Regions from separate parts of the Anabaena sp. UHCC 0253 genome, predicted to be linked through region 1. Evidence: predicted binding sites of a transcription regulator. Region 1 holds the regulator's gene; the other holds the start of a gene.
The links. The regulator NtcA, encoded in region 1, controls nitrogen genes in cyanobacteria. The targets are predictions, from matches to a motif close to TNTGTANNNNNNNNTACANA.
Positions count from the first base shown of each region.

Region 1 (5,689 bases):
AATTTCCCCTGATGAAAATACTCGTTGATTTCTGGCCGCATCTGCAAAAAATTCTATTTGCTTTTCTCCTCTGACATAATTACCTGCTGAGAAAATTCGCACTACATATTCTCGACCATCTTGAATTTGTCTGATTAGTGCTTCAATTTGAGCTTTGGTAACACGAAGTATTTCTTTATTTGCCGGCGTTGCACCAGGTTCAGTTAATTGAATATTGGAATTGCGGTTAGCTTCTTGGAGAATTTGGATAATAGCTTGACGTGCAGCATTAGGTTTGTCAACAGTAATTAAACCTGCGGCTATCACTTGACCTCGAACTAAAGCTAGTTTACCTAAACGGAGGTCACGATAGGACTGATAATATTTTTCTAGTCTGGCTACTTCCTGTTCTAAAAATTCTTGTTGTTTCTCTAATTCTTTCAAGCGAGATTCTCTAGTAATAATAACTTCCTCTCGCTGTTTAATTTCTAGATTACGATTTTGAATAAGTTGATCTAATCTGGCAATTTTGCGATCGCGGTTTTCAATAGCTTTTTTCGCCTCATCAATGGCCTGTTTAGCTTCCGCATACAATCTCTGCCGTTCTGCCTTTAACTCTTCCACTGCTGTTTGCAATGTCTGTCGCTGATTGTAAAGAGTTTCTAATTCACTTCTAGCTTGTTGATACTGAATCACAATTTCACCCAGCCGACTTTGAGTTTGGTTAAGTCTTGCTTGGGTTTGGGCTTGTTGATTGAGGGTGCGATTTAGTTGAGCCTGTGTTGCTTTTTGTCTAGTATTTGCTGCCTGTAATGATTTATTAATTGCCTGTAGTTCTTTTTGTGCTTGATTTTGTGCTTGTCTAGCTTGATTTAACTCGCGCTCTGCTTGGGTTTTTTGAGCTTCTGCGGTTTTTAATTGTTCTCGCTTGTTGCCCAAATCTCTTTGAATATCTTCTAATTCAAATACACCCTGCCGCAATCCCTTATCAGCAGCAAAGAGAATTGCTAAAGTGGATGCGGAAATCAAAGCACCTGTAAAAATAGTGACAATTACAGCGGTTTTTTTCGGGCGTAAGTTGAAAAGTGAGAGGCGTGCTTTACCAACCCGTGTGCCAATGCGATCGCCCACGGTGGCAATTACGCCTCCCAAAATTAAAATTGCTGCAATGAGGATGTACCCGGTGGTCATTTTTAGCTACCGCAATGCTTCCAGATACAGCCTACTACGTTAAACCATTGTCTGTGGGTAAATGGAGTTAGCCAAAAGTAGAAATTATGCAATTTTTAGATTTTCCTCCAAATTATCGGTTCACTCTTGACGGTATTTACTCTACTTGGGAAGATCCCAAAACTGCACTACCTCGAAAATAGAACCTGTACTAACTCCATTTCCCCATCACCTTTAGGTAAATTGCTTACTTAAAGCAACAGGTTTATGCACAGTAATCTTCTTTTTATGAATTGAAATCATTTTTTTCTCGCGTAAATCGCCTAGTAATCTAGTGACAGTCACGCGAGTAGAGCCAATTGCTTCCGCGATCGCCTGATGGGATAACTTCAGATCAATGGTAATGCCATCAGCGCAAGGAACGCCAAAATCTCGACAGAGAATTAACAGAAAACTAATTAACCGTGAACCCATGTCTCGGTGAGCCAGAGTTTCGATCATCATCTCTGTTTGCAGAATCCGCGAAGATAGCCCTCGCAGCATTAACATTGATAATTCTGGATTTTCCTTCAGTGCCTGCTCAACTTGTTCAATTGGCGCTGAAAGCAATTCTACAGTAGTAAATGCCACTGCATGATAGAATCGATCAGACTTATTGCCTGTCAGCAGCGACAGCACACCAAAAACGCTATTTTCCCGGAGCAGAGCTACCGTTATTTCTTCTCCTGCCTCATACACCCTCGACAGTTTCACCGCACCCTTAAGAAGAAAATAAACTCGTTCGGCAGGATCTCCCGGAAAAAAGATCGTCTTATTGCGTTCAAACGTTTCCACAACCGGAGGAAATGCCCCGGTTGCCATCTGACGAAAAACATTTGCTAGGGCTTTGTCTTGTGTCACGATCATCTCCCTTCCCCTACCCAATGCCAGAAAAACAAAAACTGATTACCTAAGAATACACCTGAAAAATCAATAAAGCACCGTTAACCTTTCTGTTTTTTCCTATACTCAAATCCATAATTCTTAGTCATTCGTTTATTATGATACATAATTATTGTTCCGTTTAGCTAGTAATTATTGATAAGTAGTTTCCCCAATTCTAGTGAAAAGGTGAACCTAAGAAGCTTGGCGATTTCTTGAGAATATTTGCAAACATGGTCATAATTTCCGGGGTCTTACTGCCCAAACTTGCAGCATTTTCAAAAATCCCTAGCCTAACAAAGTCAAACTAGGCTCACATTCTAGTATGCTCCTAATGATGAATTACATTAGCAACTTCTATGCTGAATCTGTCTGGAAAAAATGCCCTGGTTACAGGTATTGCCAATAACCGATCAATTGCTTGGGGAATAGCTCAACAACTGCACAAAGCAGGGGCTAATTTGGGCATTACCTACTTGCCAGATGACAAGGGTAAAATGGAAAAAAAAGTTTCTGAATTGGTAGAACCTCTTGCTCCTAGTCTATTTTTGCCCTGCAATGTCGAAAATGACGAGCAAATTCAATCTACTTTTGAAACCATCCGGCAAGAATGGGGGAAAATAGATATTTTAGTTCATTGTTTGGCCTTTGCTAACAGAGACGATTTGACTGGTGGTTTTAGTCAAACTTCCCGTTCTGGTTTCAAAACAGCTTTAGAAATTAGCACTTATTCACTTGTTCAGTTAAGCGGTGCAGCTAAACCTTTAATGACTGAAGGTGGAAGTATTATTACTCTTACATATTTGGGGGCAGTTCGCGCCATTCCTAACTATAATGTTATGGGTGTGGCTAAAGCTGGCTTAGAAGCCAGTGTTCGTTACTTGGCCGCAGAACTTGGACCTGATAATATTCGCGTCAATGGCATTTCAGCAGGACCCATCCGCACCTTAGCATCTTCTGCTGTAGGCGGAATTTTGGATATGATTCATCATGTTGAACAAGTAGCTCCCCTCCGTCGCACCGTTACTCAACTAGAAGTAGGTAATACTGCGGCTTTTTTATGTAGCGATTTAGCAAGCGGTATTACTGGACAAATCCTGTATGTAGATGCAGGATATGAAATCATGGGGATGTAATAAGATTTAATAATTGATAATTGACAATTGACAATTGACAATTATCAATTGCTTGCTAGTCCCTTTTCCCTCTTATGACAAATGACTAATCACCAAACTCCTCGAATAGCTTCAGTTCACCGTACTACTGGTGAAACAGATGTTCATGTCACCATTAATTTAGATGGTACAGGGATATGCAAAGTCTCGACAGGCATTCCCTTTTTAGATCATATGCTCCATCAAATCGCCTCTCATGGGTTATTTGACTTGGATATTCAAGCTAAAGGTGATTGGGAAATTGATGATCACCACACTAACGAAGATGTGGGGATTACCTTGGGACAAGCTTTATTTCAAGCTTTGGGTAATAAAAAAGGCATTGTCCGCTTTGGGAATTTTCTTGCTCCCTTAGATGAAGCTTTAGTTCAGGTGGCCTTAGACTTCTCTGGTAGACCTCATTTGAGTTATGGTTTAGAAATTCCTACTCAACGGGTGGGAACTTATGATACACAATTAGTACGAGAGTTTTTTGTAGCATTGGTAAATCACAGCCAAATGACCTTACATATTCGCCAATTGGATGGAATTAATTCCCATCATATTATTGAAGCCACATTTAAAGCCTTTGCTAGAGCCATGCGAATAGCTTTGGAAATTGATCCCCGTCGTGGTTCAACAATTCCTAGTTCTAAAGGTATGTTATAAAAATCATCTGTATCGGTTAATCTGTATTTAGTTCTCAATAGTCAGTAGTTGCTAGTTTCACAACCATGAATTCTGTTGTAGACAACCCCGATTCTCAACAAAATCCCATAGATAAACAACCAGTAGTCCTGACTTCTGAATTGCGAAAAGTCTATCGCACGGGATTTTGGCTCAATCAAAAAGTTGTATCTCTCAAAAACTGTTCTTTACAAGTATACCCAGGAGAAACCTTTGGCTTGTTGGGTCCTAATGGTGCGGGTAAAACCACGCTATTAAAATTGTTGTTGGGAATTATCCGCCCTACATCTGGTCGAGGATTATTATTAGGTAAACCGATAGGCAACGCTAAAGTCAAGCAACATATTGGCTACCTTCCAGAAAATCCCTATTTATACGACTATCTCAGTGGTTGGGAATTTTTGCAGTTAACAGCAGGTTTATTTCAAATTCCTCAAAAGTTACAACGTCAACGCATTCCCCAATTATTGGAATTAGTCGGTTTATCCCAAGCTGATGCTCGCAAAAAGCAAATGCGGCGTTATTCTAAAGGAATGCTTCAGCGTGTGGGCATGGCTCAAGCACTAATTAATGATCCAGACTTAGTTTTTTTAGATGAACCCATGTCTGGACTTGATCCCCTGGGACGTTACCAAATGCGAGAAATTATTCTTTCTCTGAAAGCATCTGGTAAAACCATATTTTTTAATAGTCATGTGTTGAGTGAAGTTGAACAAATATGCGATCGCGTTGCTATCCTTGCTCAAGGAGAATTAATCTGCTCTGGTTCTTTAAATGAACTTTTAGGAAACCAAAACACATACCATGTCAAAGGTAAAGGAGGAGACGGGGAAATCTTGAAAAAATGGATAGCTAGTTTAGAATTTGGGGCTGATGGATCTTGGCAAGGTATACTCCAAGAAGATTACTATGATTTTCTGGCCAGTCTCCGATTAATGGGAGGGAAAATTATCACCATGAATCTATCACGTCAATCTCTAGAAGAGTTTTTTATCCACCAAATTCAAACCCGAAATCATCCCCTCAATTAATTTGATTTCCTAGTAAATAGGCGCAACAACCACAAACTTTTATGGCTTTTACTTTATCTTGATTTGATATTCCTACTAAGTTTGTAATTTAAACAGCATCCTCAATGGAATCTTCATAGATAAATCAGCCATAAGTAGTAATATTATTCCTAACAGTACTGCTATATTTACAAATTAATCTATAATTTGTAACGGTTTCTATTTAGGTAAAAGTAAAAAAACAAAAAACAGAGTTGGAGGTGTAAATATTGAGCAAAAAATCAAATTCTAAATCTCATATTTTAGTGAAAATCTTTTAAACTAAACTGGAAAAATATAACTTCAACTAGTTCTAAAAATTGAAAAGTAAATTGTATCAATCAATAAAAAAATGAATTAACTTCATTGAAAATCCAAAATCAATATTCCCAATCAATAAATCATTTATGTCCGGAAAACTAAAGATTTATTAGAAAATAAAATTGTTGAGCCACTGCGATATTTAAGTATACTCAACATTAAACTGTTTCAACATAACTCTAAATATCATCATCTCCCCATCTCAGGTAAATATGCTTAATAAAGATTTGTGTAAATTTCTCACCCATTCAACTATGGGTTTAGCATTGTTAACAACTGTCAATATTGCTTTACCATCTGCGAGTTTAGCTCAGAAACAACCAGAAAAACTTGCTTCCAGCATGGTTACAGATTACTTATTAGGAGGTGGCGATCTCATTCGTGTCAATGTATTTGAAGTCCCAGAAT
Region 1 is NZ_VILD01000008.1:185,335-191,023, reverse strand. It holds gene FJR38_RS20930 (DUF3084 domain-containing protein) at 1-1,170, opposite strand, end outside; gene ntcA (global nitrogen regulator NtcA) at 1,384-2,055, opposite strand; gene fabI (enoyl-ACP reductase FabI) at 2,430-3,206, shown strand; gene hisB (imidazoleglycerol-phosphate dehydratase HisB) at 3,288-3,893, shown strand; gene FJR38_RS20910 (ABC transporter ATP-binding protein) at 3,959-4,942, shown strand; gene FJR38_RS20905 (polysaccharide biosynthesis/export family protein) at 5,494-5,689, shown strand, end outside.

Region 2 (5,689 bases), on a different contig from region 1:
AATTCTTACTCTCTGTGACTGGAGCGCCTCTGCGTGAAACAAAATCATACTCTTAATCAGCAACGCCTCAAAACAAGAATCAAACAAATACATTTGTAGGGGTGGGGTTTCCCCACCCTTCATGACTAAGGATACAAACCCCTATCAGTTAAAGCTTGTGCGACTCTACCCACACCCAGAGTATAAGCAGCTAACCGCAGATTTACCCGCCGTGCTTTCGACTCGTTAATCACCTTATGGTAAGCCTGAACCATCAAATGTTCCATTTCTCTGTTTACGCGTTCCTCATCCCAGAACAGGTAAGAAAGACCTTGTACCCATTCCAAATAACTTACCACTACACCCCCAGCATTAGCTAAAATATCTGGCAACACAGTCACACCACGCGCTTCTAAAATTCGATTAGCCTCCAATGTCACTGGACCATTAGCAGCTTCCGCGACAAATTGCGCTTTGATCTGATGTACATTTTCCTCAGTTATTTGGTTTTCCAAAGCAGCAGGAATTAACACATCACAAGGTAAAGTTAGTAAATCTGCATTACTAATTGGTATAGCTTGGGGGAAACCTACCACACTGCGGCGATTTTCAGCAGCATAAGCTTTTAATGCCGGAATATCAAGACCAACTTCCGAAAAGACACCCCCAGCACCACTAGAAACAGCGATAATTTTCGCTCCCTCTTGGTATAATAATTCAGCAGCAGCCCCGCCCACATTACCAAAACCCTGAATCGCTACACGCACACCAGCAAGGGATTTACCATGATCTGCAAGTGCTTCACGGACAATAATCATTACACCGCGTCCGGTAGCCATTTCTCGTCCTAGCGAACCACCAATAGATAAAGGCTTACCAGTTACTACTCCAGGCACAGAATGACCGACATTGACAGAATAAGTATCCATCATCCACGCCATTTCCCGTGCTGAAGTTCCCATATCTGGGGCGGGTATATCCACCGATGGTCCAATGTCTTTAATTAATTCACTAATATAACGGCGGCTAATCCGTTCTAATTCCCCCACACTAAACTTTTTGGGGTCTATGGGAATTCCGCCTTTACCACCGCCATAGGGAATACCTAACAATGCACATTTCCAAGTCATCAGCATTGCCAGAGCGGAAACTTCCCGTAATGTGACTGCGGGATGATAGCGAATACCACCTTTATATGGTCCTAAAATATCCGAGTGTTGGACTCGATGTCCTGCAAAAACCCGCACGTCTCCATTATCCATTTTTATGGGTATGGAAACTGTCACAACTTTTCGGGGATGACTGAGTATTTCTACTATACCTGGATCTAATTTTAATTCTTTAGCTGCCCATTCTAAATAGCTACAAGCTTGATCATAAGGGCAAATGTAAGCTGGAGATTGATTTTCCATAAGTGGGAGAGACGTTAAAACCATAATATTCACTCCTCATCACGGTATATTCGTAAACCGGATTTATATGGTTAGCTTACCCTCTTTTTTTCAAAAAGACATCAATTTTGTAGTTTTTGTTACAGTTTTATTTTTGGGAGTATGTTTATGGAAACCGATGTTGGGTTTTCTTGCGTCAACCCAACCAACCTACATTTAAATAAATGTTTCGGGTGTAAAGCTCCCATGTAAACCATAGGGAATATGATGTTGAAGATGTAGTTTGGCGATCGCACCCTGTTCCAGATTTCCCGCATCTAAAATTACTACATCGGAACGATCATGTTCTGCATCATAAACTAAAGCTATTACCCAACCATCATCTTCTTGTTGAGAATTTGCACGAGGAACAAAAATTGGTTCACCGACAAAACCTCGTGGTGCAGCACTCCATAGTTGCTTTTGTTGTGACTCTAAATCAAGTTTAAGGATTGCTTGTAATGGTGCATTTCCAGTTGCTTGATGAGTCGCAGCAGCGTATAAGAAACGATATGATTTACCGACATTACGGGGGTGAATAGTTGGAAATTCACAAGATCGATCATCTATTAACTGATTCTGCACTTTATTTTCTTGTAAATTGAGATGAAATCGCCAAAGTTGTCCAGGAGAATTGGCATCAAAATCAGTTTCTCGATAATCGCTATTGGGTTCAACATCTGTTAATGATTCATAGCAAATAGAATCAATGATAATTCCATTCTCTATTTCAAAAGCATTAGCATGATGGAAAATAAACCCGGCTTGAGTTTCTAGAACTTTGACTTTTTCATCTTTGCTTTTTTCTGTGCGCGGAATAATGATAATTTTTGTAGGCTGATTTTTTTGAACCTTAATACATTGGGCTGCGCTAGATATTCCTAAAGCAAAAGGTATGGGATTAAATTTAACAGGATTTTGAAAGAAAATACAGTAATTTTCTGTAATTACAAAATCATGAATGAAGCAAAAACCAGGAACACTATGATTTTGTTTTTTAATAATTTCCCCGTTTGTGTTTAATTCAAATATCGTAATTGTTGTTGATGGTCCTGGTTTTACGGCAAAGTTAACTAATGTACCATTGGGATCAATACGAGGGTGGGCGCTAAAGGCTTCTTTTTTAGCTAAAACACCATTAAAATATTCATTTCCTAATGTTTCCAGCGTTTGGGGATTAAGTAAATAAGGTTCTGCTGCTTCCCATAATGCTAAAAGTTTACCACCCCAATAAATAACATTTGTATTTGCAATATGTTTGATTCTAAAATCAAAAGCATTCGCTAACCAACCTCCTGGTTTTTGAGTACCAAAAACACCACGATAAAGAATTTTACCTGCTTCCTTCTCTGCTAAATAACCTTCTGTTTGTACAAATCTATTCCGAAAATGGGCGCGTCCATTAGTAAATGTAATGCGGCTAATCATGCCATCTCCATCAAAGGGATGATGAAATCTTTGCCCGTTGATATCTAATAAACCGGGACCATTCCTAAATAATGTTCCTGTTAATTCTAGGGGAATTTCTCCTTCTATATCATCAATCCAATAATCAAATTCTTGGGTAAGAGATTCATATCCTCCTTGCCAATCTTTGAGGGTATAGGATTTTTCCGAAATTTGATGATCTTGAGGTTCTAATGTTTGCATAATATATTGTCCAGTTAAAGGTTAAATATCTCCAACTTATTAAAAAAGTCGAGGATCTAAATTAGTTTAGTTCTCAGCTATATTTAGATATGGTTTCTGACCACAAGCCATAAATCCCAATATTAATATAAATGGATTTTCTGAATTTAAAAACTTATTCATGGCAGCAATAGTATTTTCTGCTTCTTGTGCAGACAGCATCCCTAAACTAGCTAAATGTAAAAAGTGTTCTGGTTGAAATTGTTCAGAGATTGCTTCTATCCCTACATCATCACTATGGTAAGCAATAGTTTCTAAATCGAGATTTTCAAAACCTGCTGTTTGGAGAATGCGCCATAATTTACGCCCTAAGAAAGGATCTCCACCTCGATTAATTTGAAATTGTGCGGCTTTTTCATTAATCAAATCAAATTCTGGAAATAGTGGATCAATTAACATCATCATATTTCTATCACCACCAATAATTACTAACTTACCTCCGGGTTTAAGAACACGCAATACTTCTTTAACTGCACCAAGAGGATTAGATATATGCTCTAAAACTAATCGGGCAATAACAAAATCAAAACTGTTATCTGGTAAGCCAGTTTCCATAACAGAAGCTTCAATAATCTGTAAACGATGATCAGCTTTGTTTTGTAAATACTGTTGAGACTGTTTAACTAAAACAGGATCAATTTCTAAGGCTGTGATTTGGCTATTGGGGAGCAAATTCAGAAGTTGTTCTGTATAAAATCCGGGACCACTGCCCAATTCTAAAACAGACATTTGATCATTTAAACCAAACCAGCCTAATGTCCTGGCTTCTTTTTTCCAACTTAAAAGAACTTGTAAATGTAATCTTTGCAGTTCTTTAGCTAAATCAACATTCATGATGCTGGCATCATAAGAACCAGGAGTCGTCATATCATCTATTTTCCTAATAAGTTTTTCTCTATGGACTAATTACATCATTGATAAGTGGTTGACTATTACCAATATCAATTTTAGCATCTGGTAGCCATTTAATAAATAAGATCGGAATCAGGGAGCTACAGTTAGTAATGATGATTAATAACCACAGAGAATCAAATTGATTTTCTGTAATTCCCAACCATTTCATGATGATTGCCCCAAAGCCATAGGAAACTGTTCCTCCTAAATTAAATATAGACATTATTAAAGCAAAGAATGTAGCTTCTATACCAGGAGGACAAAGCTTTGTTGCTAATACTAATACGGGCATAAAGACAACTTGCCCAATAACGGTAATAATCAAACTATCACCTAAACTAAACCAATGATCATCTATTCCTAAAAGTCTGTTAGTGTGAGTGACTAATAATAAAGTTGTCATTCCTAAAGCTGTAGATATAAAAATCCCCCAAGTAAACATCACTCTAAAAGGGATAGTTTTAAAATAACGTTGAAAAGCCCACACCCCAACTAAGGAAGCAAAACTGGTGACTAAACGGACTCTCCCTAAAAATTCTGGTTCAAAGTGTAGTTCATTAGTTGTAAAATAGAAAAATGCTGATTCTGCATTTGGTGTAGCGTGCCAAATAAATATAAATGCTGTTGGTAGCCAAATTGCTTTTTGGCTGAGGGCTTGGATCAATTGTCCAATTTGATGTTTTGTATTATTGCTTTTTTTAGTATCTTTGTTAATTGGTTGTTCAGCAATTAACCAAGCTACAGATGAAATAATTAAAGGAAATAATGCTGTAATTAAAAATACTGTGCGTGTGGTGAAATATTCCAAAAGTAAGCCACTAAAGTAAGCTATACAAAGTCCTCCAATTGCTGAACTACCCCAACAAAGAGATTGCAAAGAACCGATTTTTGCTTCTGATTCGATTCTGGCTCTTTCCACTACTATAGAATCAACTATCACATCACTGATAGCAACAGAAAGAGAAGAAAGTAGAATCATAATCGTTGCTGTTGAGCTAGTATGAACTACTGTTCCTAAGCTCACCCAAGAAATACATCCAATGATTCCAGATAGCACTATGTAAGGTTTTCTGTGGTAGCCAAATAAGGGTAAACTATCGGATATAAAACCATATAATGGCTTAATCATCCAAGGAATGGTACTGATGCCCACAATCGCTGACATCTGCACTGGGCTTAATCGCAATTCATCTTTGAGAAAAAAGCTCACGGCTAAACGCGATAATGCTAATATCCCTTGGACAAAATAGATGGTAAGAATTGCTATTAACTCAGCACTAGGTTCGTTACCTAAGAGAATTTTTTGGGTTAGTGAATTTTTAACCTTGGGCAAGCTAGGGGAGTCATTTAGCATTTGGATAAATATTCTTTAAGTTTTGTTTACTTTTATATCATACCGATATTTAAGGTAGGGAGAAACTCATCCCAGATCATTAATAACAATTTAAGGAAAAGGGGAAATTGTGTAAAACTCAGAATAGGCAAGTAATTGAGCCATTGTAAACAGCCATGACTCCAAACTGAAAAAAACAGCGACTACTATATAGAAGCAGAACTTACGCAAAATAGAACGGAAGTAGGGGTAATTCATGAATTACCCCTACCCAAGAATCAGGTTTTTAGTTCAATCTTGCGTAAGTCCTAAGAAGATAAAGCAATTGTAGAGTAACTCGTATAATATAGCTGTTATCCATCTG
Region 2 is NZ_VILD01000002.1:115,069-120,757, forward strand. It holds gene FJR38_RS04655 (Glu/Leu/Phe/Val dehydrogenase) at 126-1,415, opposite strand; gene FJR38_RS04660 (carotenoid oxygenase family protein) at 1,587-3,059, opposite strand; gene FJR38_RS04665 (class I SAM-dependent methyltransferase) at 3,126-3,965, opposite strand; gene FJR38_RS04670 (folate/biopterin family MFS transporter) at 3,994-5,346, opposite strand.
Region 2: FJR38_RS04655 (Glu/Leu/Phe/Val dehydrogenase) is a predicted target of NtcA. The motif match lies at 1,498-1,517, and genes of this name have one in related genera.